2 linked regions of the Blastococcus saxobsidens DD2 genome follow. The main gene of each other region encodes a partner of the protein of the gene in region 2 in a complex. Links are inferred from orthologs where the notes say so. Each region holds a gene or a part of one and is shown on either strand. Other genes may lie near its edges.

Region 1 (15,448 bases), 2.7 Mb from region 2 along the record:
AGCCAGACGAGGTTGAGCAGCAACCGCAAGGTATCCACACCTGAACCACGAGGCGGCGCCACGCACGGTTCCCGCGACGCACCGTGCGACCGGCCACAGGCGCGTCACCGCGCCCGCCGGAACGGTGTTGCCACGCCTTTCTAGGATGCCGGTCATGGAAACCCGCATCGCGAGCCCGGATGGTGCCGCCGTGACCACGGCCGACCCGGGAGCCTCGAGCGGCGTACCCGAGAAGCCCTCGATCGACGGCCTCGAGGAGAAGTGGGTCGGCCGCTGGGCCGCCGAGGACACCTACGGCTTCGACCGCGCGGCCGCCCTGCAGGCGCCGCGGGAGCAGATCTACTCGATCGACACTCCCCCGCCGACCGCCAGCGGCTCGCTGCACGTGGGGCACGTGTTCAGCTACACCCACACCGACATCGTCGCCCGCTACCAGCGGATGCGCGGCAAGCACGTCTACTACCCGATGGGCTGGGACGACAACGGGCTGCCGACCGAGCGGCGGGTGCAGAACTACTACGGCGTCCGCTGCGACCCGGCCCTGCCCTACGACCCGTCGTTCGAGCCCCCCGCCAAGGCGGGCAAGGACCAGGTGCCGGTCTCCCGCCGCAACTTCGTCGCGCTGTGCATGCAGCTGACGGAGGACGACGAGGCAGAGTTCGAGAAGCTCTGGCGCCGCGTCGGTCTGTCGGTCGACTGGGGCAACGTCTACCGGACGATCTCGGAGACCTCCCGCGCGACCGCGCAGCGGATGTTCCTGCACAATCTGGCCCGCGGCGAGGCCTACGCCCAGGAGGCGCCGACCCTCTGGGACGTCACCTTCCGCACCGCCGTCGCCCAGGCCGAGCTGGAGGACCGGGAGCGCCCCGGCGCCTACCACCGGATCTCCTTCTCCTCCGCCGACGGCTCGGTCTTCATCGAGACCACCCGGCCGGAGCTGCTGCCGGCGTGCGTGGCACTGGTCGCGCACCCCGACGACGCGCGCTACCAGCCGCTGTTCGGGAAGACGGTCCGGACGCCGCTGTTCGACGTCGAGGTGCCGGTGGTCGCGCACCGCCTCGCCGAGCCCGACAAGGGCTCCGGCATCGCGATGATCTGCACCTTCGGTGACCTCAACGACGTCACCTGGTGGCGGGAGCTGCAGCTGCCCACCCGCGCGATCGTCGGCTGGGACGGCCGGATCCTGGCCGACCCGCCGCCCGGCGTGCCCGTGCACCCCTACGACGAGCTGGCCGGCAAGACGATGTTCAGCGCCCAGCAGCGGATCGTGGAGCTGCTGCGCGACTCCGGCGACCTCGAGGGCGAGCCGAAGCAGATCACCCACCCGGTGAAGTTCTTCGAGAAGGGCGAGCGCCCGCTGGAGATCGTCACCACGCGGCAGTGGTACATCCGCAACGGTGGCCGGGACGCCGACCTGCGGGACGCGCTGATCGCCCGCGGCCGGGAGATCCAGTGGGTGCCCGAGCACATGCGGCACCGCTACGACAACTGGGTCGAGGGTCTCAACGGCGACTGGCTGATCAGCCGGCAGCGGTTCTTCGGCGTCCCGTTCCCGGTCTGGTACCGGCTGGACGCTTCCGGTGAGCCGATCCACGACGAGCCGATCCTGGCGCCGGAGTCGGCGCTGCCGGTCGACCCGTCGTCGGACGTCCCCGAGGGCTTCACCGAGGACCAGCGCGGCAAGCCGGGCGGGTTCATGGCCGACCCCGACGTGATGGACACCTGGGCGACGTCGTCGCTGTCGCCGCAGGTGGCCTCGGGCTGGGACACCGACCCCGAGCTGTTCGCCAAGGTCTTCCCGATGGACCAGCGGCCCCAGGCGCACGACATCATCCGCACCTGGCTGTTCTCCACCGTGGTCCGGGCGCACTTCGAGCACGGCAGCGCGCCCTGGTCGCACGCCACCATCTCCGGCTTCGTGGTCGACCCCGACCGCAAGAAGATGTCGAAGTCCAAGGGCAACGCGACGACGCCGATCGACGTCCTCGAGCGCTACGGCACCGACGCCGTGCGCTGGCGCGCCGCCGGGGCTCGGCCCGGGGCCGACTCGCCGTTCGACGAAGCGCAGATGAAGGTCGGCCGGCGGCTGGCGATGAAGATCCTCAACATCGGCAAGTTCGTGCTGGGGCTGGGCGCGGGCTCGGTGGACCTGGCGTCGGCGACCGAGCGGATCACCGAGCCCATCGACCGGGGGATGCTCACCGCCCTGGCCGCCGTCGTGGACGAGGCCACCGCGGCGATGGAGGCCTACAACTACACCCGTGCGCTCGAGGTCGCCGAGACGTTCTTCTGGTCGTTCTGCGACGACTACGTGGAGCTGGTGAAGTCCCGCGCCTACCGGAGCGACGACGCCGCCGCCTCCGCGCAGGCCGCCCTGGCGCTCGCCCTGTCGGTGCAGCTGCGGCTGTTCGCCCCGGTCCTGCCCTTCGTCACCGAGGAGGTCTGGTCCTGGTGGCAGACCGGCTCGGTGCACCGCGCCGCGTGGCCGTCGGCCGCCGAGCTGCCCGGGAACGGCGACCCTGCGGTGGTGACCGTGGCCGCCGCGGCGCTGGCCGCGGTGCGCAAGGCCAAGTCCGACGCCAAGCAATCGATGCGCGCCGACGTGGAGTCGGCGACCGTGACCGCGACGCCCGACCAGGTGCCGCTGGTGGAGGCGGTGCGCTCCGACCTGATCGACGCCGGTCGCATCCAGCTGCTGATGGTCCGCCCGGGCGAGGGCGCCCTGGCCGTCGACGTCGTCCTGGCCGGACCCGGCGCGGACTAGCCGCGACCGGTCAGGGCGTCGTCCCCGCCGAGGCCGAGGCGCCGGAGCACCTCGTCGGTGTCGGCGCCGGGTTCGCGCGGCGGAGTGCGCACGGAGCCCGGCGTCCGGCTGAGCTTGATCGGGAGACCCACCCCGGTGTAGCCGTCGAGTTCGACGACGAGGTCGCGGTGCCGCACCTGCGGATCGGTCAACGTCTCGCCGATGTCGTGCACCGGACTCGACGGCACCCCGCGCTCGAGCAGGGTGCGCCCCAGCTCCTCCCGGTCCCGGCCGCGCAGCAGCGGCGCCAGGACGCCGCGGAGCTCGTCACGGTGCCCGACCCGGTCGGCGTTCGAGGCGAAACGCTCCTCGTCGGCGAGGCCCGGCACCCCGAGCACGTCCACCAGCGCGCGGAACTGCCGGTCGTTGCCGACGGCGAGGAAGAAGATCCCGTCGCGGCACTCGAAGGTGTCGTAGGGGGCGATCGTGGGGTGCGCCGAGCCGGTCCGGGCAGGCACGTGCCCGTTGGCGAACCAGGTCGCGCTGTGCGGGTGCAGCAGGCTGACCGCGGTGTCCAGGAGCGCGCAGTCCACGAGCTGGCCCCGTCCCGAGACCTGCCGTTCCTGCAGCGCCAGCAGGATGCCGGTGACCGCGTAGATCCCGGTCACCATGTCCACGACGGGTACGCCCACGCGCAGCGGTGGCCCGGTCTCCTCGCCGTTGATGCTCATCAGCCCGCCGTACGCCTGCAGCACCGCGTCGTAGCCCGGAGCGCCGCCCAGCGGCCCCTCGACCCCGAAGCCGGTGATCCGGGCATGGACCAGGCGCGGGTACCGGGTGGAGAGGTGCTCGTCGTCGAAGCCCCACGCGGCGAGCGTCCCGGCCTTGAAGTTCTCCACCAGCACGTCCGCGTCCTCCAGCAGCCGGCGCAGCGCCTCCCGGCCGCCGTCGGAACCGAGGTCGAGCACGATGTTCTGCTTGTTCCGGTTCACGCCGGTGAAGTACGCGCTCGTCCGGGGCCCGACGAACGGCGGCCCCCACCCCCGGGTCTCGTCACCGGCAGGCGGCTCGACCTTGATCACCTCCGCGCCGTGGTCGGCGAGCATCTGCGTGCACAGCGGGCCGGCGAGGACCCGCGACAGGTCCACGACGCGCAGACCCGACAACGCGCCGGCGTGGTGGGACATGGTGGCCTCTCAGTAGGACTTCGGCAGGCGCAGCACGTGCTGGGCGATGTGGTTCAGCACCATCTCCTGGCTCACCGGGGCCAGCCGCAGCAGTCGCGCTTCCCGGAAGTAGCGCTCCACGTGGTACTCCTTGGCGTACCCCATCCCCCCGTGGGTCTGGATCGCCTGGTCGGCGGCCTGGAAACCCGCCTCGGCGCAGAGGTACTTCGCCGTGTTGGCCTCGCGTGCGCAGGGCAGGCCCCGGTCGTAGCGCCAGGCCGCGTGGCGTGCGGCGAGCTCGGCGGCATCCAGCCGCATCAACGCCTCGGCGAGCGGGAACGCGATGCCCTGGTTCATGCCGATGGGCCGGCCGAAGACGACCCGCTCGTTGGCGTAGCGGGTCGCCCGGCGCAACGCCGCCCGACCGATCCCCAGTGCCTCGTGGGCCAACAGGATGCGCTCGGGGTTGAGGCCGTCCAGGAGGTAGGTGAACCCCTGGCCCTCCTCGCCGATCAACGCGCTCGCCGGCACCCGCAGGTCGTCGATGAACACCTCGTAGGACGCCACGGCGTTGCGCCCCAGTTTCGGGATGGCCCGCAGGTGGACGGCGTCGGAATCAAGGTCCACCAGGAACAGCGACATGCCCTCGGTGGGCCGGGCGGTCTCCTCGCGCGGGGACGTACGGCAGATCAGCACCATCTTCTCGGACTGGCCCGCCTTGGTGATCCACACCTTCCGGCCGCTGATGACGTAGTCGGTGCCGCTTCGCCGGGCGAAGGTGGAGATGCGTGACGTGTCCGTCCCGGCGTCGGGTTCCGTCACCCCGAAGCACACGTGCAGCGACCCGTCGGCGGCTCGAGGAAGGACCTCTTCGCGCAGCTCCGTGCTCCCGTGCTTGACGATGGTGTTGAGTCCGAAGATCGTCAGGTGCATGGGGCTGCAGCCGTTCATCCCGGCGCCGGATGCAGCCACTTCCTCCAGCAGGAGCGCCGCCTCGAGGATGCCGAGCCCACCACCGCCGTACGCCTCGGGGATGGCGATGCCCAGCCAGCCCGCCTCGGCGAACGCGTTGTAGAAGTCCCACGGGAACTCGTGCTTCTCGTCCCGCTCGGCCCAGTACTCGTCGGAGAAGGTGGCGGCCAGCTTCCGGACGCCGTCACGTACCTGCGTCTGGTCGTCGCTGAGTTCGAAGTCCATCAGGATGCCCCTGGCCGGATCGGATGACGTCGTCGGAGCGGGGCTCTCCAGGGACCGCGCGGACCCGGTGGCCCCGACCGCAAGCGGCGTCGACGCGACGGGACGTGGTCTCCCACGGGGCCAGGGTGAGGGGGTCGCACCCCCGCGGGGCACTCACCGGCGGTCACTCCGAGCAGTCGCTTCGGCGCCCGGCTGCGATCTTCGGTGACTGCTGCCACAGAGCCACCGTAGCGGCCCTAAGGCCGGCGGTCCGCATCGCCAGGACGTGGGCGGCCCCGGCCGTGTGCACTCCGCCCCCCGACCCGCGGCGACGTCGTCGCTCGCGAACGCCGAGCACATCGTCGAGGACCGGCCCGGCCACCGTCCGGGGTCGTGACCGTCACACCCTCCACCCAGCCGCTCGCCGCGCGCCTCGGCACCGGGGCCGGCACACCCTGGGGCGCTGCCACGGGCTCCCACCGGCGAGACGCAGCGAGCCCGCCCCCGGATCGGGGACGGGCTCGCACGGGTGCTACCTGGCTCAGGCCGACTTCTCGCGGGGGGCGCGGGACGGCTTGCGCGGGACGATCGTCGGGTTGACGTGCTCCAGGACGACCTCCTTGGTGATCGTCACGGAGGCGATGTCCTCGCGGCTGGGGATGTCGTACATCACCGACTGGAGCACCTCCTCCATGATCGCGCGGAGCCCGCGGGCGCCCGTCCCGCGGAGGATCGCCTGGTCGGCGACGGCCTCGAGCGCGTCGTCGGTGAACTCCAGCTCCACGCCGTCGAGCTCGAACAGCTTCCGGTACTGGCGCACCAGTGCGTTCTTCGGCTGGGTCAGGATGTTGATCAGCGCCTGACGGTCCAGCTTCTTCACGCTGGTGATCACCGGGAGGCGGCCGATGAACTCGGGGATCATGCCGAACTTCAGCAGGTCCTCGGGCATGACCTCGGCGAAGGCGTTGAGCTCCTCGAGCTCCTTCTTGCCGCGGATCTCGCCGGCGAAGCCGATGCCCTGCTTGCCGGCGCGCGCCTCGATGACCTGCTCCAGGCCGGCGAAGGCGCCACCCACGATGAACAGCACGTTCGTCGTGTCGATCTGGATGAACTCCTGGTGCGGGTGCTTGCGCCCACCCTGCGGCGGGACCGACGCCGTCGTCCCCTCGAGGATCTTCAGCAGGGCCTGCTGCACACCCTCGCCGGAGACGTCCCGGGTGATCGACGGGTTCTCGCTCTTGCGGGCGATCTTGTCGACCTCGTCGATGTAGATGATGCCGGTCTCGGCGCGCTTGACGTCGTAGTCGGCGGCCTGGATCAGCTTGAGGAGGATGTTCTCGACGTCCTCACCCACGTAGCCGGCCTCGGTGAGCGCGGTGGCGTCGGCGATGGCGAACGGGACGTTCAGCATCCGGGCCAGGGTCTGCGCGAGGTGGGTCTTCCCGCAGCCGGTGGGGCCGATCAGCAGGATGTTGGACTTGGCCAGCTCGACGGCGTCCTCGCGGGAGGCGCGGTCACCGCCGGCCTGGATCCGCTTGTAGTGGTTGTAGACCGCGACCGAGAGCGTGCGCTTGGCCTTGTCCTGGCCGATCACGTACTGGTCGAGGAAGTCGTGGATCTCCTTGGGCTTCGGCAGCTCGTCGAACTTCAGGTCCGACGACTCCGAGAGCTCTTCCTCGATGATCTCGTTGCAGAGATCGATGCACTCGTCGCAGATGTAGACCCCGGGGCCAGCGATGAGCTTCTTGACCTGCTTCTGGCTCTTGCCGCAGAACGAGCACTTGAGCAGATCACCGCTCTCACCGATTCGTGCCACCTGCTGACCTCCACCTCGACAGTCGCCGGTCCTGGTGCCAGGTACCCGCGGGTTGGATGTGTACTGCTTGCTACCCCTGCTCGACCCCGCTGACAGGCTGTCCCGCGAGGCTCTCCTCCCGGCGCTTCTGGCCGGGGATCGGGTGTTCGCCGAACGTACCTGCCGCCGTGGACGAGGTCGGGCAATGACTCACCCGGTTCCGCCCCGGCCGTCCCACTCGTGTCCCGCCGTGCCCTCAGACCCCTCCGACGGTACGGGCCGAACACGCGTCACGCGCGTCCCCGGCCCGTACCGGATCACGGAGTCGGGAGGGCGTTGAGCTTCCGGCTCTGGATCACCTGGTCGACGATGCCGTAGTCCTTGGCCTCGGCGGCCGTCAGGATCTTGTCGCGGTCGATGTCCTTGCGGACCTGCTCCTGAGGGCGACCGGTGTGCCGGGCCAGGATCTCCTCCATCTGCACGCGCACCCGCTCGATCTCGGCGGCGTGGATCTCGAGGTCGGACACCTGACCGCCGGACTCGCCGGACGGCTGGTGGATCAGCACCCGGGAGTAGGGCAGCGCCAGGCGCTTGCCCGGCGTCCCGGCCGCGAGCAGGACGGCGGCGGCCGAGGCTGCCTGGCCCATGCAGACGGTCTGGATGTCGGGCCGGACGAACATCATCGTGTCGTAGATGGCCATCAGCGAGGTGAACGAGCCACCGGGCGAGTTGATGTAGATGGTGATGTCGCGGTCGGGGTCGGCGGACTCCAGCGTGATCAGCTGGGCCATCACGTCGTTGGCCGACGCGTCGTCGACCTGCACCCCGAGGAAGATGATCCGCTCCTCGAAGAGCTTGTTGTAGGGGTTGGACTCCTTCATGCCGTAGCTCGTGCGCTCCACGAAGGAGGGCAGGATGTAGCGGCTGGAGGGCATCTGGAAGCTCATCGTCGTCTGTCCTCGGGACTCAGTTGTCGGAGACCGGGTTGGCGCTGTCGGTCATGGCCGCGCGGCTGACGACGTGGTCGACGAAGCCGTACTCCAGGGCCTCCTGGGCGGTGAACCAGCGGTCTCGGTCGGAGTCCTCGAGGATCCGCTCGACGGTCTGCCCGGTGAGCTGCGACTGCAACTCCGACAGCTCCTGCTTGGTCCGCCGGAACAGGTCGGCCTGGATGGCGATGTCGGAGGCCGTGCCGCCGACACCGGCCGAGGGCTGGTGCATCAGGATCCGCGCGTGCGGCAGGGCGTAGCGCTTGCCCTTGGTGCCGGCGGTCAGCAGGAACTGGCCCATCGAGGCGGCCAGGCCCATCCCGTACGTGGCGACGTCGCAGTCGATGAACTGCATGGTGTCGTAGATGGCCATGCCGGCGGTGACCGAGCCACCGGGCGAGTTGATGTAGAGGTGGATGTCCTGCTTGGGGTCCTCGGCGGAGAGGAGCAGCATCTGGGCGACGAGCTGGTTGGCGATGACGTCGTCGACCTGGGTGCCCAGGAAGATGATCCGCTCGCGCAGCAGACGCTCGTAGACCGAGTCGCCGAGGTTCATCATGCCGCTGGCGCCACGCATCATGGGTGCGCTCGCCAAGATCGGGTCGGTGGTGCTCACGGGTGCGGTGACCTCCGTAGGACGCGTCGTGGCAGTAGGTCTCGTCGGTGGTGCGGGCCCGGTTCGGCCCACCGGGGAGGCGGTACCCCCCGGCGATCGCCTGAGTCCTGTCGACCCTAACCCGCAGGCGCGACGGGACAGTCCCCGAGCGGGCGGTGTTCGCCGTCGGCGCAGCGTGCGCCCGGGAAACGCGCCGACGCCGCCCCGCCCGGGTGGGCGGAGCGGCGTCGGCGGCGGTACGGGGGCGATCAGGCCTTGTCGGCGTCCTCGGCCGGCGTGTCGTCGGCGCCGTCGGCCGGCGTGTCGGCGGCGGCCCCGGCCGGGGCCTCGTCGGTGTCCTCGTCCGGCGCCTCGTCGGCGGCCGGAGCCTGCACCGTCTTGGGGCGCAGCGCCTCGAGGTCGACGGTGTTGCCCGACGCGTCGGTGATCGTCGTCTGCTCGAGCAGCTGGGCCAGCGTCTTGGTGCGGCGGACGTCGGCGACGAACTCGGCGATGTTGCCGCCCTGCTGGAGCTGCTGGGCGTACTGCTCCGGGCTCATCCGGTTGCGCTGGGCCTGGGCCATGACCTGCGCCGAGAGGTCCTCGTTGTCGACGGTGACCTCACGGGCGTCGGCGATCGCGTCCAGGATGAACTGGGTCTTGACCGCCTCCTCGACGTTCTTCAGCTGCTCGGCGTCGTAGGCCTCGCGGCTCTCCACGCCCGACATCTGGAGGAACGTGTCCCAGTCCATGCCGGCCTGCTGCAGCTCGCGCTCGAATGCCTGGTTGCGCCACTCGACCTCGCGCTGGACCAGGTTCTCGGGGATCGGCACCTCGATGGTCTCGAGCAGGTGCTCGACCAGCTTGTCGCGCGCCTGGGTGCCCTGCTGGATCACCTTGGAGCGGGCCACCCGGGTGCGGACGTCCTCGCGGAGCTCCTCCAAGGTGTCGAACTCGCTGGCGGTGGAGGCGAACTCGTCGTCCAGCTCCGGCAGCTCCTTCTCCTTCACCGAGCGGACGGTGACGGTGACCTCGGCCATCTCACCGGCGTTCGGGCCCGCGAGCAGTGCGGTCTCGAAGGTCTTCGACTCGTCGGCGGACAGCCCGCGGACGGCGTCGTCGAGGCCCTCCATGAGGTTGCCGGAGCCCACCTCGTAGGACATGCCGGTGGTGGAGCCGTCCTCCAGCACCTCGTCACCGAGCTTGGCCTCGAGGTCGATGGAGGCGAAGTCGCCGTCCTGCGCCGGGCGCTCGACGCCCGTGAGCATGGAGAAGCGCTCGCGCATGACCGAGACCTGCTGGTCGATCTCCTCGTCGGTGACCTCGACGTCGTCGACGGTCACGGCGAGGTCGTCCAGGCTGGGGAGCTCCAGCTGCGGGGCGACGTCGACCTCGGCGGTGAAGGCGAGGGTGTCGTTGTCGTCGAGGCGGGTCACCTCGATGTCGGGCTGGCCGAGCACCCGCACCTGGTTCTCGCGGATGACCTCCGAGTAGACCTCGGGGACCGCGTGCTGGACGACCTGCTCCAGGACGACCGGCCGGCCGATGCGCTGGTCGAGCACGCGGTTGGGGACCTTGCCGGGGCGGAAGCCCGGAACGCGGACCTGCTTGCCCAGCTCCTTGTAGACCTCACCGAAGGCGTGGTCCAGGTCCCCCCACGGCACCTCGATCGCCAGCCGGACCCGCGTGGGGCCCAGTTCCTCGATGGTGCTCTTCACAGCGGCAGTGCTCCTCGGTAAGACGGCGGTTGTGGGCGCCCGCGGGTCCGGTGACGCCGGGTCGACCCCCGAGTCTAGAGACGTCGGGGGCACGCGCGCGGTGGCGGGATGGAGGCATCGCGCTCGTCCGGTCGGGGTGACAGGATTTGAACCTGCGGCCCCCTGCTCCCAAAGCAGGTGCGCTACCAAGCTGCGCCACACCCCGTGGCTGCCCGAGTCTAGGCGGCACCGCGCGGGCCGCAGCCCGGCAACCCGTCAGGCGGACACCGCCGGACGACGGTCCGCCCACGGCGCCGCCTCCTCCAGCGCGGCGGCCACCCGGACGAGCACGTCCTCCCGACCGAAGGCCGCGACGATCTGGACCCCGACGGGCAGCCCCTCGTCGGTCCAGTGCAGCGGCAGGCTGATCGCCGGCTGCCCGGTGACGTTGAACTGCGCGGTGAAGGGCATGACGCTGTTGATCCGCCGGCCCTCCTCCTCCGGCCCGGCGGCGGTGAACCAGCCGAGCTCCGGCGGGCGTGCGGCGATCGTGGGCGTCACCAGCAGGTCGAATCCCTGACCACCCAGCTCGGGCGGCGCCCACCAGCCCGACATGCGGCGGGTCCACGCGCCGAGCCACGTCCGCGCCCCGACGTACTTCTCCGCGGACAGCTTCCGGCCGACGGCGCGGTACATGACGTTGCGCCGCTCGAGGTCGGCGTCCCCCACGGGGCGGCCCAGTGCGCGCTCGAGCGCGGAGAGGGTGAGGGCGATGTCGGCCGAGATCGTGGTGGTGAAGAAGCGCGGGAACAGCGGGTCGAACATCGCGTCCGGAGTCCCCGGCTCGACGTCGCAGCCCAGGTCCGCCAGCAGCCGCCCGGCCCGCTCCACCGCGGCCCGGCACGCGGGGTCGTCCAGGTACTGCTCCCCCGGGTCGGCGTCCAGCAGGCCGACGCGCAGCCGGCCCACCGGCGCCCCCACCTCCTCGGCCAGGGGGCGGGGCAGCGGCGGGGCGACGTAGGGATCACCGGGCATCGGCCCTGCGAGGACGTCCAGGACGGCGGCGGTGTCGCGCACCGAGCGGGTGACGACGCCGTCGGTCGTGGCGCCGGCCCAGCTCTCCCCCACGTCCGGGCCCTGGCTGACCCGGGCCCGCGTCGGCTTCAGCCCGACCAGGCCGCACTCGCTGGCGGGGATGCGGATCGACCCCCCACCGTCGCCGGCGTGCGCGACGGGTACCAGGCCGGCGGCGACCGCGGCCGCGGAGCCGCCGCTGGAGCCCCCGGTGGAGCGGTTGGTGTCGTACGGGTTGCGGGCCGGGGCGTTCGCGGCCGGCTCCGTGGTGATCGTGGTGCCGAACTCGGGCACGTTGGTGCGGCCGAGGACGACGAAGCCCGCCGCGCGGAACCGCTGGGCGAGGTAGCTGTCGCCCGGCCAGCGGAACGCGGCGTCCCGCAGGAAGGACGTGCCGTAGTTGGTCTCCTCGCCGGCGACGTGGCAGCCCAGGTCTTTGAGTAGCAGCGGCACCCCGCGGAAGGGGCCGTCCGGGAGCTCGCCGCGAGCCTCTTCGCGGGCGGCGTCGAAGCGCTCGCGGATGACCGCGTCCAGCTGCGGGTTCACCCGCTGGATCCGTTCGATCGCCGCCTCGACCAGCTCCGCGGGGGTTGCCTCCCCGTCCCGGATCAGCTCGGCCTGCGCGGTGGCGTCCAGCCACGTGGTCTCGATCACACGGGCACCGTAGCTGCGGTGTCCGACACCACCCCCCGGCTCCCACGACGTGGTGGTCACCCGACCTGCTCGGCCGCCACCGTCCGCACACCCGCGGGCCAGGCGGGGGCACCCCGGCCGGACGGGCGCCGGATCAACCACTCGGCGACGGTCAGGTTGATCAGCCAGCCGGCGCCCATGGCCAGCGCCTCGGCGGTCCGGCCGGGCTCGCCGGCGACCGCGAACCAGATGCCGGCGGTGAACACCTGCGTGCCGGCGCCGATGCCGATGGCGTAGCCGCGCAGCATCCAGGCGCGGTGCCGCCGGATGTCGCGGTGCAGGACGGCGACGACGCCGAGCGAGAGAGACGGCCATCCCGGCCCCGGCCGCTGCGCGGAACCCGGTCAGCGACTTGCTGTCGGCCCCGGTGATCACGAGGGTCAGCCACAGCCCGCTCAGCGCCGCCACGAGCCCGGCCGGGGCGGCGATCCGCCCGGTGACCCGGCGCCAGCGCGGCCGCGGCGTCCGGGTGCCGGGCACGAACTGGAAGGCGCCGACCACCGTGAACACGACGGCGCTCACGATGTGCACCACGAGCGGCACGGGGTCGGCGACCGAGTGCGGCGCCTCGAGCGGACGGCGATCGCCGACACGTAGTGGGCGACGGTGTCGTGCAGGTCGCGGGCGAGGTTCTCCCGCTCGCGGGGGGCCACCTGGTCGAGCTCGCCAGCCCGGGCGCGCGACCGGTAGCGGGCAGCGGCACCGAGGGCGAGGGACGAGAGCAGGATCGCGGAGCCGCCGATGGCATCGCCCGGCGATGCCGGGCTGAGGACCATCGAGGCCACCGCGCTGACCAGCAGGACGCCGAGACCGGCGACCGCCTGGACGCCCGAGCCCCAACGCACGATGGCGTACGGCAGCAGCAGCAGCCCGAACGCGGCGGAGTACAGGCCGTCGCCGTCACCGGTGACGATCCCGAGCACGGCCAGGACCCCGAACCAGACGACGAACACGAGCAGCGGCCGTGTCCGGCGCCACAGCAGCACGGGGGCGAGCACGCAGAGGACCGCGACCTGCAGCCAGCGGAACGGCAGGTCGGCCTGGAGCGTCCCCTCGAGCGCGGCGGCGACCGGCACCAGGACGACCAGCAGCCAGTCCCGCCAGACCCGGGTGGGGGCGTCGGTCGGTCTGGGCTCACGCCACACCGGGCGCAGCAGCGCGTGCACGTGGTCACCGTACGAGCCGGGACGGCGGAATAGATCAGCCGGAAGTACGAGTTCCGGGCACTGCCGGACACGGCCTCGCCGGGGTCCGCCGAAGGCGGGCGCTATCCTCCACCCGGACCGTTCGCCCTGGAGTCGATCGACGGGTGCGCGCGGCTCCGCGGGTGTAGCTCAATGGTAGAGCCCCAGCCTTCCAAGCTGGCCATGCCGGTTCGATCCCGGTCACCCGCTCCCCGTACTGACTAGCTCGTATGCCCGTCTCCGCAGTTCAGCGCGGCCTTGGAACCGCTCTCGAGCTTGACGATGCCGACCCCTGTTGACCGCTGACCACCGGCTGTAGCCGGTGTTTAAGGCACGGCTGAGACACGTCCCGGCCGTGGATGACCTCGGCGCCGTGCAGCTGTAAGGCACGGGGCCGCCGGCCCACGAGCGGCGACGGGCACGGACCTCTAAGTGTCGTTTCGTGGCCGGTCGGTGCCCCATCGGTAGCGGCCGGCGCACCGTGATCGCGGCCTGGCCGTCCCGTCGATCACCCGTCGTGGCGGACACCAAGCGGGGGCAGTGAGTCCACCACCGTGATCGTCTCCAAGGAGACTGTGACGATCCGTGCCAGCAGGTCAACGATGTAACGCGGATCGCCGACCTCACGGGACCAGTCGTTGGGGTCGTTGACGATGCCCGACGCCTTGTCGGTCCTCACCCAGTAGCGATCGATGATCCACTCGATGGCCGACCGGCTTCCCAACGTGTACCGGTACGCCTCTTCCGGGACGCCGCGCAGGGTGATCCGGTCGTTGTACTGGATCACCGAACGGTCGTGTCGCAGCCCCGCGGCCTTCTGCTCCGCGGTCGGCTTGCCGAAGGCCATCTTCTTGTTCCGGACGGCGAAGAAAGCGAAGTCCGCATCACCACCCGGGCCGGCCACATCGAGTCCCTCCAGCGCATACGGTTCGAGGGTCTCGTAGCCCAGGTGCACCTCGGCCAGTCGCTTGCCCGCATCGGCGAACGCGCGGAAGTCGCTCGCGAAGGGGATACGCGGAAGCATCTTCTTCAGGTCCGCGGCATAGGTTTCCCGGTACTCCGGCGAGTGCAGCAACCCGTAGACGTAGTCGAAGATGTCGTCCTTGCTGATCGACTCGCCCGGATAGGCAGCCGAGAACGCAGCAAGCGCCTCATCAGTAATGTTGTCGATCCGCCGAAAGCCATCGACGATCTCGCCCTTGTGGACGTCGAACATCCCCGATTCATCGACCTTCTCGTACCGCCATCGAGCAAAGAATTGACCGGTGTCCAACAAGTGCTTGTCGGGCGGAACATTGACCATCAAGGCACTGAAGTCGGCGTGAGAGGCGATGCCCGTGATGTGGAAGCCCCAGTTGCTGGCCTTCAGGGTCGGAAATAGCCCTTTAAGCACTCCAGGACGATGGATCCACCGAATGTCGTCATAGAGGAACTGGCGGGTGAAGGGGCGGTACGCGATGGTTCGAGGCGGGCTACTCAGTAACTCGATTTCACGCCCGCGCTCGAGAAGGGCTTGGAGAGTGGAAGACCACTTGATGTGCGCCTGGTCGATGCGACGATTGCCGAGTCGGGCTGCTTCGTAAGCAGCGACGCTCTTAGTCATGTTCCGTACAATGGCACTGGATGATGCGTTGTAGACCCATGGATCGCGAGTCGTCTCTACACCCCGCCCCGGTTCCTGCACCAAAGACGGCAACGGCAGGAACGCGTCGAAGTCGTCTGCCCGCTGCTGCAGCCAGTCGCCGTGAGCGTTGGGTGTGATAGCGACGGGAGTCAAGCCGCTGATACTGCGCGCCTGAACCACCTCCGCCACCTTCTCGATCGCCGTGGTGAAGTCACCGACCTCCGAGTAGAAGACCGTTGCGGGCTCGGAGGTCTCGGGTCGCTTGACCAGCACCACGATGGCGATGGTCGCAATCGATCCGCCGGAGCCCTTCGCGAATGCTTCCCAGATCGGTCGGCCCTCGGCGCCACCTTGCCGCCGGTTGCCGCGCAGGTTGAACACGTGGATGGCCGAGAACTCCTCAGCCAGCGTCTTGCGCATGCCGTCGGCGGTGTTGGAGTCCAAGAAGCCACCATTGGTGACGAACGCGACGATGCCGCGATCGCCGAGGCGGAGGGTGGCCCACTTGATCGCCCGAATATACGAATCGTAGAGCGAGTTCTTGTTCGTCGCGGAGGAGCGAGCGGCGTACGTCGTCCGAATCGCGCCGTCCAACGTCGGGTACTTCTCGTTCGCGTTGTCGTCGTTCGCGCTGTCCTGCCCGACGGAGTACGGCGGGTTGCCGACGATGACCTGGATCGGCAACTGCTTCTGCCGCTCGAGGCGCTCATTG
Region 2 (15,427 bases):
GCGGAGAAGGCGTGCGCGTGGACGTCGACCTTGACGCCGCCCAGCTCACCGGTGCCCAGCACCTTGACCGGCTGGCCGCGCCGCACGGCGCCGGCCTCGGCCAGGGTGTCCGGGTTGACCGGGCCGCCCTGCGGGAACAGGGACGCGATCCGGTCGAGGTTGACGACCTGGAAGACGACCTTGTTGTTGTTCTTGAAGCCCGAGAGCTTGGGCAGCCGCATGTTCAGCGGGGTCTGCCCACCCTCGAACCGCGCGGAGACGGTGCCCCGTGCGCCGGTGCCCTTGGTGCCGCGCCCGGCCGTCTTGCCCTTCGAGCCCTCACCACGACCCACACGGGTCTTGCGGGTGTGGGCACCGGGGGCGGGACGCAGGTGGTGAACCTTCAGAGTCATAGCGAGTCTTTCCTCAGACCTCTTCGACGGTGACCAGGTGGGGCACCGTCGCGACCATCCCGCGGATCTCGGGACGGTCCTCCTGAACGACCGAGTCGTTGATCTTCTTCAGGCCCAGCGAGCGCAGCGTCTCGCGCTGGTTGGGCTTGGTGCCGATCGCGGACTTGACCTGGGTGACCTTCAGCTGCGCCATCTCAGACCCCCTGACCCGCGCGGGCACGCAGCATGGCGGCCGGAGCGACGTCCTCGAGAGGCAGGCCGCGGCGGGCCGCGATCTCCTCGGGGCGGACGAGGTCCTTCAGCGCCTGCATCGTGGCGTGCACGATGTTGATCGGGTTCGACGAACCGAGGCTCTTGGAGAGCACGTCGTGGATCCCGGCGCACTCCAGCACGGCACGGACCGGGCCACCGGCGATGACACCGGTACCGGGGCTGGCCGGCTTGAGCAGCACGACACCGGCGGCCGCCTCACCCTGCACCGGGTGCGGGATGGTGCTGGCGATGCGCGGCACCTTGTAGAAGTGCTTCTTGGCCTCCTCGACGCCCTTGGCGATCGCCGCGGGCACCTCCTTGGCCTTGCCGTAACCGACGCCCACGGTGCCGTCGCCGTCGCCCACGATCACCAGGGCGGTGAAGCTGAAGCGCCGACCACCCTTGACGACCTTGGAGACGCGGTTGATGGCCACCACGCGCTCGATGTAGTTGCTCTTCTCGGCGGGAGCGCCTCCGGGGCCCCGCCCGCCGTCACGGCGGTCACGGCGGTCGTTACCGCCGCCGGCGCCGCCGCCGCGTCGCTGTGGTCCTGGCATCAGACGTCCCTCTCGATCTGCTCGCTGCTGCTGGTGGGGTGGGAGATCATCAGAAGTCCAGCCCACCCTCGCGGGCACCGTCGGCCAGGGCGGCGATGCGCCCGGCGTACCGGTTGCCACCGCGGTCGAAGACGACCGACGTGATGCCGGCGGCCTTCGCGCGCTCGGCCACCAGGGCACCCACCTGACGGGCCAGGGCGGACTTGTCGCCCTCGGCACCGCGCAGGCCGGCGTCCATGGTGGACGCGCTCACCACGGTGCGGCCGACGGTGTCGTCGACCACCTGCACGTGGATGTGGCGCGCGCTGCGCTTGACCACCAGGCGCGGACGCTCCGGCGTGCCGGATACCCGCTTGCGCAGCCGGTTGTGACGGCGGAGCCGCGAGACGCGACGTGCCGTGCTGATGTCGGTGCCGACGGGCTTGTGTCCGCCGGCGGTCTTCCCGTTCGTGGAAGTTGCTGCCTGAGCCATCACTTACCCGTCTTCCCGACCTTGCGCTTGACGACCTCGCCCTGGTACCGCACGCCCTTGCCCTTGTACGGGTCGGGCTTGCGGATCTTGCGGATCTTGGCCGCCACCTCGCCGACCAGCTGCTTGTCTATGCCGCTCACCCGCAGGCGGGTGGGCGACTCGACCGCGAAGGCGATCCCCTCGGGGGCCTTGACCGGGACGGGGTGGCTGAAGCCCAGGGCGAACTCGAGGTCCGAGCCGCGCGCCTGGACGCGGTAACCGACACCGACGATCTCGAGGGTCTTGGTGTACCCCTCGGTGACGCCGGTCATCATGTTGGCGATCAGAGTCCGCGAGAGCCCGTGCAGGGCGCGGTTCTGACGCTCGTCGTTGGGGCGCTGCACCCGCAGCGTGCCGTCCTCGTCGCGCTCGACGGTGATCGGTGCGGCGACCGTGTGGCGAAGCTCGCCCTTGGGTCCCTTCACGCTGACCGTCTGGCCGTCGATCGTGACGTCCACACCACTGGGCACGGCGATCGGGAGTCGTCCGATCCGTGACATCTTCGCTCGCTCCTCTTACCAGACGTAGGCGAGGACTTCCCCGCCCACGCCCTTCTTGTTCGCCTGCTTGTCGGTCAGCAGCCCGGTCGAGGTCGAGATGATCGCCACGCCGAGACCGCCGAGCACCTTGGGCAGTGCGGTGGACTTCGCGTACACCCGCAGGCCGGGCTTGGAGACCCGCCGGACCCCGGCGATGCTCCGCTCGCGGTTGGGGCCGTACTTCAGGTCGATGACCAGCTGCTTGAACGGGTTGCCGTCCTTGTCGGTCTCGTCGACGCGCCAGCCGGCGATGTAGCCCTCCTGCTGGAGGATCTCGGCGATGTGCGTCTTGAGCTTCGACGACGGCATGACCGCGGAGTCGTGGTACGCCTGGTTGGCGTTCCGCAGACGCGTGAGCATGTCTGCGATCGGGTCGGTCATGGTCATGGCGTAGTGGTGCCTCTCTCACCGCGGTTCCTCATGCGCCGGGTCGTCCCGGACTTGGCGCGTGGGCCTCTCGGCGATCGGTGGTGCTCGGTCGGTGACTTGCTGGATCGGTCCGGCTGCAGGGACCCGCGGCGCGCGAAGCGTGTCGTGGGGGCAGCCGGATCCTTCACCAGCTGGACTTGCGCACGCCGGGGAGCTCCCCGGCGTGGGCCATCTCCCGCAGGCAGATGCGGCACAGGCCGAACTTGCGGAAGACCGCGTGCGGGCGACCGCACCGCTGGCAGCGGGTGTAGCCGCGGACCGCGAACTTGGGCTTGCGGGCCGCCTTGTTGATCAGAGCCTTCTTGGCCATGGTTGTCTCCTACCGGCTCAGCGGATGGTGGTCACGACGGGCTGGCCGGCGAAGGGGAAGCCGAGCTGGCGGAGCAGCTCGCGGCCCTCGTCGTCGTTCGTGGCGGTGGTGACCAGAGTGATGTCCATGCCGCGCTGCCGGTCGATCTTGTCGACGTCGATCTCGCGGAACATCGACTGCTCGTTCAGGCCGAACGTGTAGTTGCCGTGGCCGTCGAACTGCTTGCAGTTCAGCCCGCGGAAGTCGCGGATACGGGGCAGGGCCAGCGACAGCAGCCGGTCCAGGAACTCCCACATCCGGTCGCCGCGGAGGGTGACCTTCGCGCCGATCGGCATGCCCTCGCGCAGCTTGAACTGAGCGATGGACTTGCGGGCCCGGACGACGGCCGGCTTCTGACCGGTGATGGCGGTGAGGTCGCGGACCGCGCCGTCCATCAGCTTCGCGTCGCGGGTCGCCTCGCCGACGCCCATGTTGACGACGATCTTGGTCAGTCGCGGGATCTGCATGACGTTCTCGTAGCCGAACTCGCTCTGCAGCGCCGGCACGATCGTCTGGCGGTAGTTGGCGAGCATGCGTGGCAGCTCACGGGTGGGTGCGCTCATGAGGGTCAGAGGTCCTTACCGGTGCGCCGCGAAACCCGGATGTTGCGGCCTTCCTCGTCCTTGCGGTAGCCGACCCGGGTCGGCTTGTCCTCGGAGTCGATCACCATCACGTTGCTCACGTGGATGGGCGCCTCCTGCGTGACGATCCCGCCCTGCTGGGCGCCGCGCTGCGTCGAGCTGATACGGGTGTGCTTCTTCACCCGTCCGACACCTTCCACCAGCACCTTCTGGAGCTTGGGGTAGGCGGCGATGACCCGGCCCTTCGCGCCCTTGTCCTTGCCGGACAGCACGAGGACGGTGTCGCCCTTCTTGACCTTCATCGACGGGGTCTTCCCGCTCTGCGCACTGGCAGCCATGATCACAACACCTCCGGGGCGAGCGAGATGATCCGCATGAAGCGCTTGTCGCGCAGCTCCCGGCCGACCGGCCCGAAGATGCGCGTGCCGCGCGGGTCGCCGCTGTCACGGATGATCACCGCGGCGTTCTCGTCGAAGCGGATGTAGGAGCCGTCAGGACGACGGCGCTCCTTCACCGTGCGGACGATGACGGCCTTGACCACGTCGCCCTTCTTGACTCCGGCACCCGGCAGCGCGTCCTTGACGGTGCCGACGATGACGTCGCCGATGCCCGCGTAGCGTCGCCCGGAACCGCCGAGCACGCGGATGCAGAGGATCTCCTTCGCACCGGTGTTGTCGGCGACTCGCAGCCGCGACTCCTGCTGGATCACGTCCTACTCCCAAAACTCGTGGTGACAGCCGGGCCGGAACGGTGAACCGGCTGTCCGGAACCCGCGTGCGGACGCACCGGCGGCAGAAGCCACCGGTGCGTCCGACTGCGGAGACCGGGATGTGGCGCGCGACCGGGGTGCGCGCCAGTCGTTCAGAGTACTCCTACCCGTTGCAGCCCCGGAGGGCCGGGGCGGGCACGAGGCCTTCGCTACTTCGCCTTCTCCAGGACCTCGACCAGCCGCCACCGCTTGGTGGCGGACGTCGGCCGGGTCTCCATGATCTGCACGCGGTCACCGACGCCGGCGACCCCCTGCTCGTCGTGGGCCTTCAACTTGCTCGTCCGGCGGATGACCTTGCCGTAGAGGCCGTGCTTCACGCGGTCCTCGACCTCGACGACGATGGTCTTCTCCATCTTGTCGCTGACGACCAGGCCCTCGCGGAGCTTCCGGTAGCCCCGGCCGGCCAGGCCGGGACCGGTGGCCGACGTCTGGGTCTCGCTCATGCCACACCCTCACTCGGGGCGACCGAGAGACCCAGCTCGCGCTCGCGCATGATCGTGTAGATCCGGGCGATGTCGCGGCGGACGGTCTGCAGTCGCCGGTTGTTGTCCAGCTGGCCGGTGGCCACCTGGAACCGCAGGTTGAACAGTTCTTCCTTCGACTCGCGCAGCCGCGAGGCGAGCTCGTCAGCCGAGAGCTCGCGCAGCTCGGGAGCGGTCAGACCAGCGGCCATCACACTTCTCCTTCACGCGTGATGAAGCGACACTTCATCGGCAGCTTGTGGATCGCACGGCGCATGGCCTCACGGGCCACGGGCTCGGCGACACCGGACAGCTCGAACAGCACGCGGCCGGGCTTGACGTTGGCCACCCACCACTCGGGCGAGCCCTTGCCGGAACCCATGCGGGTCTCGGCCGGCTTCTTGGTCAGCGGACGGTCCGGGTAGATCGAGATCCACACCTTTCCGCCACGCCGGATGTGCCGGGTCATCGCGATACGCGCGGACTCGATCTGCCGGTTGGTGACGTAGGCGGGCTCGAGCGCCTGGATGGCGTACTCACCGAAGTTGATCTCGGTGCCGCCCTTGGCCCGGCCCGACCGGCTCGGGTGGTGCTGCTTGCGGTGCTTGACGCGCCGTGGGATGAGCATGGCTCAGCTCTCCGTGTTCTGGGCGGGCGGGTTCGGAGCCACGGCCTCGGCGGCGGCGGTGCCCTGCGGACCCGCGGCCTCGGCGACGGTCTGCTCGGGCGCGACCTCGCCGGAGGTCTGCGCCACGGTGCTCTCGGCGGCCGCGGTGTCGGCGACCGGCCCGGAGGACTCGACGGCGGCGCGGCCGGCCTCGGTCCCCCCGGCGGTGGTGCCGGAGGAGCCCGAACGGCGCTGCGGACGCTGGGCCCGCTCACGACGCTGCTGGCGGTCGGCGAGCGCCTCGAGGGCCGCACGCTCGGCGCGGGAGCCGCTGACGTCACCCTTGTAGATCCACACCTTGACGCCGATGCGGCCGAAGGTGGTGCGGGCCTCGTAGATGCCGTAGTCGATGTTCGCGCGGAGCGTGTGCAGCGGCACCCGGCCCTCGCGGTAGAACTCCGACCGGCTCATCTCCGTGCCGCCCAGGCGACCCGAGCACTGCACCCGGATGCCCTTGACCTGCGGGCTGCGCTGCGCCGACTGCATCGCCTTGCGCATGGCACGACGGAAGCTGACGCGGCTGGACAGCTGCTCTGCGACGCCCTGGGCGACGAGCTGCGCATCGGACTCGGGGTTCTTGACCTCGAGGATGTTCAGCTGCACCTGCTTGCCGGTGAGCTTCTCCAGCTCCCCGCGGATGCGGTCGGCCTCGGCACCGCGCCGGCCGATGACGATGCCCGGCCGGGCGGTGTGGATGTCGACGCGGACCCGGTCGCGGGTGCGCTCGATCTCCACCTTGGAGATGCCGGCCCGCTCCATGCCCTTGGACATGAGCTTGCGGATCGCGACGTCTTCCTTGACGTAGTCCTTGTACAGCTTGTCCGCGTACCACCGGGACTTGTAGTCGGTGGTGATCCCGAGCCGGAACCCGTGCGGGTTGACCTTCTGACCCACTAGCGGGTCCCTCCCCTCGTGTTGTTCGTCTGCTGGGTGGCCGGGCCGGACTGGCCGGTGTCCCGACGCGCCTTGCGCGACTTCTGCGCGAGCTCGGCGCTGGTGGCGACCTCGCTCACCTCGACGGTGATGTGGCTGGTCCGCTTGTTGATGCGGAACGCCCGGCCCTGGGCCCGCGGACGGATCCGCTTGAGCGTGGGGCCCTCGTCGACGTAGGCCGCGCTCACCACCAGGGCAGCCGGGTCCAGCTGCAGGTTGTGCTCGGCGTTGGCCACCGCGCTGGCGACGACCTTGGCGACCGGCTCACTGGCCGACTGCGGAGCGAACCGCAGCAGCGCCAGGGCCTCGTCGGTCGGCAGGTAGCGGATGAGATCCACCACCCGGCGGGCCTTCATGGGGGTCACGCGGACGAACCGGGCCGTAGCCCGGGCGACCGGCGCCTCCTGTCCCAACTGGGAAGTCATCTGAATCTCTCTCTACCTGGTCAGCCCCGCCGCGAGCGGCGGTCGTCCTTGATGTGCCCGCGGAAGGTGCGCGTGGGCGCGAACTCCCCGAGCTTGTGCCCGACCATCGCCTCAGTGACGAACACCGGGACGTGCTTGCGGCCGTCGTGCACCGCGAGGGTATGACCCAGCATGTCCGGGATGATCGTCGAGCGGCGTGACCAGGTACGGATCACGTTCTTGGTGCCCTTGTCGTTCTGAGCGTCCACCTTCTTGAGCAGGTGGTCGTCGACGAACGGGCCCTTCTTCAGGCTGCGTGGCATAACGGACTCTCCATAACCGCCGGGGAACCCGGGCTCAGCGCTTCTTGTTGGTGCGCCGGCGGCGCACGATCAGGGCGTCACTGGCCTTCCGCTTGCGCGTCCGGCCCTCCGGCTTGCCCTTCGGGTTCACCGGGTGGCGACCACCGGAGGTCTTGCCCTCACCACCACCGTGCGGGTGGTCGACCGGGTTCATGGCGACACCACGGACGGTCGGGCGCTTGCCCTTCCACCGCATCCGGCCGGCCTTGCCCCAGTTGATGTTCGACTGCTCGGCGTTGCCCACCTCGCCGACGGTCGCGCGGCAGCGCACGTCGACGTTGCGGATCTCGCCCGACGGCATGCGCAGCTGCGCGAACCGGCCTTCACGGGCGACCAGCTGGACGCTGGTACCCGCAGAACGGGCGATCTTGGCGCCGCCACCGGGACGGAGCTCGATGGCATGAACCACGGTGCCGACGGGGATGTTCCGCAGCGGCAGGTTGTTGCCCGGCTTGATGTCGGCCGCGGGCCCGCACTCCACCGTGTCGCCCTGCTTCAGTTTCGCCGGCGCGAGGATGTAGCGCTTCTCGCCGTCGGCGTAGTGCAGCAGTGCGATCCGGGAGGTGCGGTTCGGGTCGTACTCGATGTGCGCGACCTTGGCCGGCACGCCGTCCTTGTCCGCCCGGCGGAAGTCGATCAGCCGGTAGGCGCGCTTGTGACCACCACCCTGGTGGCGGGCGGTGACCTTGCCGTGGACGTTGCGCCCGCCACGACCGTGCAGCGGCCGGACCAGCGACTTCTCGGGATGGTCGCGGGTGACCTCGGCGAAGTCGGCGACGCTGGAGCCGCGGCGGCCCGGCGTCGTCGGCTTGTACTTGCGGATAGCCATGGGTCGTGAGTCCCTGTCTGTTCTCTCTGGTCCGGTCGGTGGTCGGGTCGCTTACGCGCCCGGGCCGCCGAAGATCTCGATGCGGTCGCCGGGGGCGAGGGAGACGATGGCGCGCTTGGTGTCCTTGCGCTTGCCCATCTGCGTGCCCCGGCTGCGCTTGCGCTTGCCCTGGCGGTTGATCGTGTTCACGCCGAGGACCTTCACCTTGAAGATCTGCTCGACCGCGATCTTGATCTGCGTCTTGTTGGCCTCGGGCAGCACGATGAAGGTGTACTGGTTGCTGTCGAGCAGCCCGTAGCTCTTCTCGGAGATGACCGGGGCGAGCAGGACGTCCCGGGGATCGCGGACGCTCATGCCTTCTCCTCGGTGGTCTCTTCGACGGTGCCCTCACCGACGGCGGGGGCGATGGACGGAACGCCACCGGGGATCTCGTGGGTGGCGAGGTCCGGCAGGTCGGTGCTCGAGCGCTTGCCCTTGACCGGCCCGGCGACGAACTCGGCCAGCGCGGCCTCGGTGAAGATGACCTCGTCGGACACCAGCACGTCGTAGGTGTTCAGCTGGCCGGCCTCGATGAGGTGGACCTCAGGCACGTTGCGCAGGCTGACCCAGTTGAGGACGTCGTCCCGGTCGAGGACGATCAGGACCCGCTTGGCCTGGGTCACCGCGTTCAGCGTGGCGAGAGCGGCCTTCGTCTTCGGGGCGTCGCCGTCCACGAAGGCTGAGACCACGTGCACCCGGCCCTCACGAGCCCGGTCGGAGAGCGCACCGCGCAGCGCGGCGGCCTTCATCTTCTTCGGCGTCCGCTGGGTGTAGTCCCGCGGCTGCGGGCCGTGCACGATTCCACCGCCGGAGAACTGCGGAGCGCGGATCGAGCCCTGACGGGCCCGCCCGGTGCCCTTCTGCCGGTACGGCTTCACGCCACCACCGCGGACCTGGGCCCGCGTCTTGGTCGCGTGCGTGCCCTGGCGGGCCGCGGCCAGCTGGGCCACGACGACCTGGTGCATGAGCGAGACGTTGGCGTTGGCGTCGAAGAGCTCACCGGGGAGCGTGACGCTGCCGGAAGTCTCCCCCGCCGGGGTGCGCACGTCGACCTGGCGGTCGGTGCGCGTCTCGGTGGACTGGGTCACTTGTCGTCACTCCCCACGGGGCCACCCTTGACGGCCGAACGGACCAGCACGAGGCCGCCCTTCGGGCCGGGGATGGCGCCCTTGATCAGCAGCAGGCCCCGCTCGGCGTCCACCCTGTGGACGTTGAGCGAGAGGGTCGTGGTCTTGACCGCGCCCATGCGACCGGCCATGCGCAGGCCCTTGAAGACCCGGCCGGGGGTCGACGCGCCACCGATGGAACCGGGGGCACGGTGCTTGCGGTGGGTGCCGTGGCTGGCGCCCAGACCCTTGAAGCCGTGGCGCTTCATGACACCGGCGGTGCCCTTGCCCTTGCTGGTTCCGATGACGTCGACCTTGGCCACGCCGTCGAAGACCTCGGTGGTCAGCTCCTGGCCGACCGTGTAGTTGCCGGCGTCCTCCGTGCGCAGTTCCACCAGGTGCCGCCGCGGCGTCACGCCCGCCTTGGTGAAGTGCCCGCCCTCGGGACGGTTCACCTTGCGCGGGTCGATCTCACCAAAACCGAGCTGGACGGCGGAGTAGCCGTCGACCTCGGGGGTGCGCACCTGGGTCACCACACACGGGCCCGCCTTGACGACGGTCACCGGCACGAGACGGTTGTTCTCGTCGAAAACCTGGGTCATCCCCAGCTTCTCGCCGAGGAGACCGCGAAATGTGCTCGCCATGTCTGCTGACTGCCCTTACTGAATGTTGACGTCGACCGAGGCCGGCAGGTCGATGCGCATGAGCGCGTCCACCGTCTTCGGCGTCGGGTCGAGGATGTCGATGAGCCGCTTGTGCGTGCGCATCTCGAAGTGCTCGAACGAGTCCTTGTACTTGTGCGGCGAGCGGATCACCGCGTACACGTTCTTCTCCGTCGGCAGCGGCACGGGGCCGACCACTCGGGCTCCGGTCTTGGTGACCGTCTCCACGATGCGTCGCGCCGAGGCATCGATCGCCTCGTGGTCGTAGGCCTTCAGCCGGATGCGGATCTTCTGTCCCGCCATCGCTGTCTTCTGCTCCTGCCGATCGGTTGTGAAAGTTCGAGTGGGTCTGTTGACCCGTCTGCGGGTGCTGGTGAGGGAACCCGCACCCTGGCCGGGCGGCGACCGGCCAGCGGCCGCCGCCCGTCCGAGGTGTTACTTGTTGATCTTGACGACCCGGCCGGCGCCGACGGTACGGCCACCCTCGCGGATGGCGAAACGCAGGCCCTCCTCCATGGCGATGGGCTGGATGAGCTCCACCGTCATCTCGGTGTTGTCGCCCGGCATGACCATCTCGGTGCCGGCCGGCAGGGTCACGACGCCGGTGACGTCCGTCGTCCGGAAGTAGAACTGGGGACGGTAGTTGTTGAAGAACGGCGTGTGACGGCCACCCTCGTCCTTCGAGAGGATGTAGACCGAACCCTCGAAGTTGGTGTGCGGGGTGATCGAGCCGGGCTTCACGACGACCTGGCCGCGCTCCACGTCCTCGCGCTTGATGCCGCGCAGGAGCAGACCCACGTTGTCGCCGGCCTGACCCTGGTCGAGCAGCTTGCGGAACATCTCGACGCCGGTGACGGTCGTCTTCGTCGAACCCTCACGGATACCGACGATCTCGATCTCCTCGGAGACCTTGACGATGCCGCGCTCGACGCGACCGGTGACGACGGTGCCACGACCGGTGATCGTGAAGACGTCCTCGACGGGCATGAGGAACGGCTTGTCGATCTCGCGCTCCGGCTCCGGGATCGCGGTGTCGACGGCGTTCATCAGCTCCATGAGCTTGTCGCCCCACTCGGCGTCGCCCTCGAGGGCCTTCAGCGCCGACACGCGGACCACGGGGACGTCGTCACCCGGGAACTCGTACTCGGAGAGCAGCTCGCGGACCTCGAGCTCGACGAGCTCCAGGATCTCCTCGTCGTCGACCATGTCGGCCTTGTTGAGCGCCACGACGATGTAGGGGACGCCGACCTGGCGGGCCAGGAGGACGTGCTCCTTGGTCTGCGGCATCGGGCCGTCGGTAGCGGCCACGACCAGGATGGCGCCGTCCATCTGCGCCGCACCGGTGATCATGTTCTTGATGTAGTCGGCGTGCCCGGGGCAGTCGACGTGCGCGTAGTGCCGGTTCTCGGTCTGGTACTCGACGTGCGCGATCGAGATCGTGATGCCGCGAGCCTTCTCCTCGGGCGCCTTGTCGATCTGGTCGAACGCCGAGGCCTCGTTGAGGTTCGGGTACTTGTCGTGCAGGACCTTGGTGATCGCCGCGGTCAGCGTCGTCTTGCCGTGGTCGATGTGCCCGATGGTGCCGATGTTGACGTGCGGCTTGGTCCGCTCGAACTTGGCCTTGGCCACTGGGTTCCTCTCCTCGTGGTTACGCAGGTGGTGCGTGCTCTGGGGTGGGGCTCTGCTCGGAGAACGCGGACGCTGGGCCCGCATTCCGGTTACTCGCCAGTTACTCGCCGGTCACCTTGGCGGCGACCATGGCTCGGTTCCGGGAACGCTGCGCTCCTCGGGCCGCCGACGGCCCTGCGATGCTCACTCCCCCGTCACCTTCGCGATGATCTCCTTGGCGACGTTGGCCGGGACCTCGGCGTACGAGTCGAACACCATCGAGTAGCTCGCCCGTCCCTGGGTGCGGCTGCGCAGGTCGCCCACGTAGCCGAACATCTCCGACAGCGGCACCAGGGCCTTGACGACGCGGGCGCCGGAGCGCTCCTCCATCGCCTGGATGGTCCCGCGGCGGGAGTTGAGGTCGCCGATGACGTCGCCCATGTTGTCCTCGGGCGTCGTCACCTCGACCGCCATCAGCGGCTCGAGCAGGGCCGGGCTGGCCTTGCGCGCCGCCTCCTTGAAGGCGATCGAACCGGCGATCTTGAAGGCCATCTCCGAGGAGTCGACCTCGTGGTACTGCCCGTCGAGCAGGCTCGCCCGGACGCCCACCATCGGGTAGCCGGCCAGCACGCCGTACTGCATGGCGTCCTGCATGCCCTGGTCGACCGAAGGGATGTACTCCTTCGGGATGCGGCCGCCGGTGACCTTGTTCTGGAACTCGTAGGTCGCCGAGTCGGCAGTCATCTCGAGCGGCTCGATCGCGATCTGGACCTTCGCGAACTGCCCGGAGCCACCCGTCTGCTTCTTGTGCGTGTAGTCGTACCGCTCGACGGCCTTGCGGATCGTCTCGCGGTAGGCCACCTGCGGCTTGCCGACGTTGGCCTCGACGTTGAACTCGCGGCGCATGCGGTCCACCAGGATCTCCAGGTGGAGCTCGCCCATGCCGGAGATGACCGTCTGACCGGTCTCCTCGTCCAGCTTCACCTGGAAGGTCGGGTCCTCCTCGGCGAGCTTCTGGATCGCGGTGCCCAGCTTCTCCTGGTCGCTCTTGGTCTTCGGCTCGATGGCGACCGAGATGACCGGAGCGGGGAAGGTCATCGACTCGAGGATCACCGGCTTCTGCGGATCGCAGAGGGTGTCGCCCGTCGTCGTCTGCTTGAGGCCGTTGACCGCCACGATCTGACCGGCGCCCACGCCCGCGCGCTCTTCGCGCTTGTTCGCGTGCATCTGGTAGATCTTGCCGATCCGCTCCTTGCGGTCCTTGGTGCTGTTGAGCACCGCGGACCCGGCGTCGAGCCGGCCGGAGTAGACGCGGACGTAGGTCAGCTTGCCCAGGTGCTGGTCGGTCTGGATCTTGAAGGCCAGGGCCGAGAACGGCTCGTCCTCGTCGGCGTGCCGCAGGACCTCGGTCTCGCCGTCCAGGGCGGTGCCGACGATCGCCTCGATGTCCAGCGGGCTGGGCAGGTAGTCGACGACCGCGTCGAGGAGGGGCTGCACACCCTTGTTCTTGAACGCGGTGCCGGTGAGGACCGGGTTGACCTGGCCGCCGATGGTGGCCTTGCGGATGGCCGCCTTCAGCCGGTCGACCTCGATCTCCTCGCCACCGAGGTAGTCCTCCATCAGCGAGTCGTCGAAGTCCGCGATGTTCTCGAGCAGCTTCTCGCGGTACTCGGCGGCCTGGTCGGCCAGCTCGGCCGGGATCTCCTCGACCGCGTAGTCCTCGCCCATCTTGGTCTCGCCACGCCACGTGAGGGCCTTCATGGTGACCAGGTCGATGACGCCGATGAAGTCGGCCTCGGCACCGATGGGCAGCTGGAGCACCAGCGGGTTGGCCGCCAGCCGCTCCACCATCATGTCGACGCAGCGGAAGAAGTCGGCACCGGTGCGGTCGAGCTTGTTCACGAAGCACATGCGCGGGACGCCGTACTTCTCGGCCTGACGCCACACCTGCTCGGTCTGCGGCTCGACGCCGGCGACACCGTCGTACACCGCCACCGCACCGTCGAGCACCCGCAGCGACCGCTCCACCTCGACGGTGAAGTCGACGTGCCCGGGGGTGTCGATGATGTTGATGTCGTGACCGTTCCACGAGCACTTCGTCGCGGCCGACGTGATGGTGATGCCGCGCTCCTGCTCCTGCTCCATCCAGTCCATCGTGGCCGCGCCGTCGTGGACCTCACCGATCTTGTACGTGATACCGGTGTAGAAGAGGATGCGCTCGGTCGTGGTGGTCTTGCCGGCGTCGATGTGCGCCATGATCCCGATGTTCCGGGTCTTCCGCAGCTGGGCCTCGTTGCTGGCCATTACTTCTCCTCTTGGTTCTGGTCCGCGAGCGGGTTCCGGGGGTGGCCCGGACGTCCCGCCGGCCGCGGGTGCTGGTGGACGGACGTCACCAGCGGTAGTGCGCGAAGGCCTTGTTCGACTCGGCCATCTTGTGCGTGTCCTCGCGCCGCTTGACGGCGGCACCCAGACCGTTGCTCGCGTCGAGCAGCTCGTTCATCAGGCGCTCGGTCATCGTCTTCTCACGACGAGCCCGGCTGTACTGGATCAGCCAGCGCAGGCCGAGCGTGGTGCTCCGCGAAGGGCGCACCTCGACGGGGACCTGGTAGGTCGCGCCACCGACGCGGCGGCTGCGGACCTCGAGGGCCGGCTTGACGTTGTCCAGCGCGCGCTTGAGCGTGACGACCGGGTCGGTGTCGCTCTTCGCGCGGGCGCCCTCGAGGGCGCCGTAGACGATCGCCTCGGCGATCGAGCGCTTGCCATCGACCAGCACCTTGTTCACCAGCTGGGTGACCAGCTGCGACTGGTACACCGGGTCGGCGACCAGCGGACGCTTCGGCGCGGGGCCCTTGCGAGGCATTAGCTCTTCTCCTTCTTGGCGCCGTACTTGCTGCGTGCCTGCTTGCGGTTGCGGACACCCTGGGTGTCCAGCGAGCCGCGGATGATCTTGTACCGCACACCCGGGAGGTCCTTCACCCGGCCACCACGCACGAGCACCATCGAGTGCTCCTGCAGGTTGTGACCGACACCGGGGATGTAGGCGGTGACCTCGATGCCACTGGTGAGGCGGACGCGGGCGACCTTCCGCAGCGCCGAGTTCGGCTTCTTCGGAGTCGTCGTGTACACGCGGGTGCACACGCCGCGACGCTGAGGGGAACCCTTCAGCGCCGGGGTCGTGGTCTTGACGACCTTGTCCTCGCGGCCCTTGCGGACCAGCTGGTTGATCGTGGGCATGAGGGGCCTGGATCTCCTACCTGCGCTGGGGTGGTGCTGTCTGTTGGTCCTAGAGACTGTGCTGCTCTGCTGTGGTGCTCGGGTGCCGGCTCCTGGCGGAACCTTCCCGAACGCGGCCGTGTTCCGCCGTCCGGCCCCCGCGGTCGGGCGTGTCGCCCTTCCCGGGACCGGCCCGGTGTCGGACCGAACTCGGTTGCCCCTCGCGACTCGGCGCCGCCACCCTCCGGTCGGGCCGGATGGGCGGTCCCCGGCGGCCAGGAGGACGAGCCCTCCGGCTACCCAGGCGCACCGCGAACGGGAGCAGGCCCAGGGCACCCTGGGCACGGCTGACCACGATACCCGCGCCTTCGGAACGGGTCAAAGCCGGGTCCCTCACACCCGCGTCGACACGTCGACCGCGGTGAGGCGGGCGGGCGCCCGGAGCCCCGGACGCTACCGCCCGCTGCGGCTGCACGACAGCTCCGCGGCTCCCCCGCGCGCCGCCCGATACCGTGCGGACGGCGCCAACGGTGGTGCCGCGAGAACAGAGGAGAGCACGTGCGCATCGGCATCCAGGCCAGCTACAGCGGGGGCTTCCAGGAGACCGCGGCGGAGATCCGCGACCTGGAGGCCGCCGGTCTCGACCTCGCCATGGTGGCGGAGGTGTACACCTTCGACGCGGTGAGCCAGCTCGGGTACCTGGCGGCGGTGACGGAGCGCGTGGAGCTGCTCAGCGGCATCCTGCCCATCTACAGCCGAACGCC

What was found.
Region 1: the proteins of rpsG (region 2) and tig are in contact, whole or in part, in a crystal structure (PDB 3GTY), measured with the Thermotoga maritima proteins. The link is inferred for Blastococcus saxobsidens DD2 from one-to-one orthologs. Residues at the interface, in WP_004081843.1 of Thermotoga maritima: Lys34, Lys52, Lys55, Glu59, Arg62, Gln63, Glu66, Asn67, Lys69, Val71, Arg95, Ala109, Lys110, Lys111, Gly112, Arg113, Pro114, Glu117, Glu121, Ile124, Ala125, Tyr127, Asn128, Asn129, Thr130, Gly131, Lys135, Asp139, Arg142, Met143; in WP_004081061.1 of Thermotoga maritima: Glu122, Val124, Val129, Leu130, Tyr133, Glu188, Gly259, Ile262, Tyr263, Glu266, Ser270, Glu273, Gln274, Glu277, Arg308, Gln311, Ile312, Ser315, Tyr316, Glu325, Arg329, Arg336, Leu363, Phe366, Trp367, Arg373, Leu377, Arg381, Leu384, Glu387.

The regions. Positions count from the first base shown.
Region 1 is NC_016943.1:1,465,043-1,480,490, reverse strand. What follows is about bases 7,959-10,831. They hold tig (trigger factor), read right to left. Parts: upstream 10,183-10,831; coding sequence 8,734-10,182; downstream 7,959-8,733. Other genes in these bases: BLASA_RS06915 (amidase), read right to left, coding at 10,438-10,831; BLASA_RS06930 (ATP-dependent Clp protease proteolytic subunit), read right to left, coding at 7,959-8,485. In the rest of the region: BLASA_RS06960 (YccF domain-containing protein), read right to left, coding at 1-38; valS (valine--tRNA ligase), read left to right, coding at 155-2,764; BLASA_RS06950 (CaiB/BaiF CoA transferase family protein), read right to left, coding at 2,761-3,930; BLASA_RS06945 (acyl-CoA dehydrogenase family protein), read right to left, coding at 3,940-5,106; ATP-dependent Clp protease ATP-binding subunit ClpX, read right to left, coding at 5,627-6,901; BLASA_RS06935 (ATP-dependent Clp protease proteolytic subunit), read right to left, coding at 7,198-7,827; more of BLASA_RS06930, read right to left, coding at 7,847-7,958; more of BLASA_RS06915, read right to left, coding at 10,832-11,889; BLASA_RS06905 (histidine kinase dimerization/phosphoacceptor domain-containing protein), read right to left, coding at 12,447-13,094; BLASA_RS06895 (DEAD/DEAH box helicase), read right to left, coding at 13,621-15,448. UniProt on the Bacillus subtilis protein: Involved in protein export. Acts as a chaperone by maintaining the newly synthesized protein in an open conformation. Functions as a peptidyl-prolyl cis-trans isomerase.
Region 2 is NC_016943.1:4,142,974-4,158,400, forward strand. Bases 12,576-15,427 are described here. They hold rpsG (30S ribosomal protein S7), read right to left. Parts: upstream 14,311-15,427; coding sequence 13,840-14,310; downstream 12,576-13,839. Other genes in these bases: fusA (elongation factor G), read right to left, coding at 12,576-13,754; rpsL (30S ribosomal protein S12), read right to left, coding at 14,310-14,684; BLASA_RS19715 (LLM class F420-dependent oxidoreductase), read left to right, coding at 15,222-15,427. Also shown: rplO (50S ribosomal protein L15), read right to left, coding at 1-392; rpmD (50S ribosomal protein L30), read right to left, coding at 406-585; rpsE (30S ribosomal protein S5), read right to left, coding at 587-1,201; rplR (50S ribosomal protein L18), read right to left, coding at 1,251-1,673; rplF (50S ribosomal protein L6), read right to left, coding at 1,673-2,212; rpsH (30S ribosomal protein S8), read right to left, coding at 2,228-2,638; BLASA_RS19620 (type Z 30S ribosomal protein S14), read right to left, coding at 2,805-2,990; rplE (50S ribosomal protein L5), read right to left, coding at 3,008-3,562; rplX (50S ribosomal protein L24), read right to left, coding at 3,598-3,912; rplN (50S ribosomal protein L14), read right to left, coding at 3,951-4,319; rpsQ (30S ribosomal protein S17), read right to left, coding at 4,529-4,822; rpmC (50S ribosomal protein L29), read right to left, coding at 4,819-5,052; rplP (50S ribosomal protein L16), read right to left, coding at 5,052-5,468; rpsC (30S ribosomal protein S3), read right to left, coding at 5,472-6,401; rplV (50S ribosomal protein L22), read right to left, coding at 6,401-6,865; rpsS (30S ribosomal protein S19), read right to left, coding at 6,886-7,167; and 8 more genes.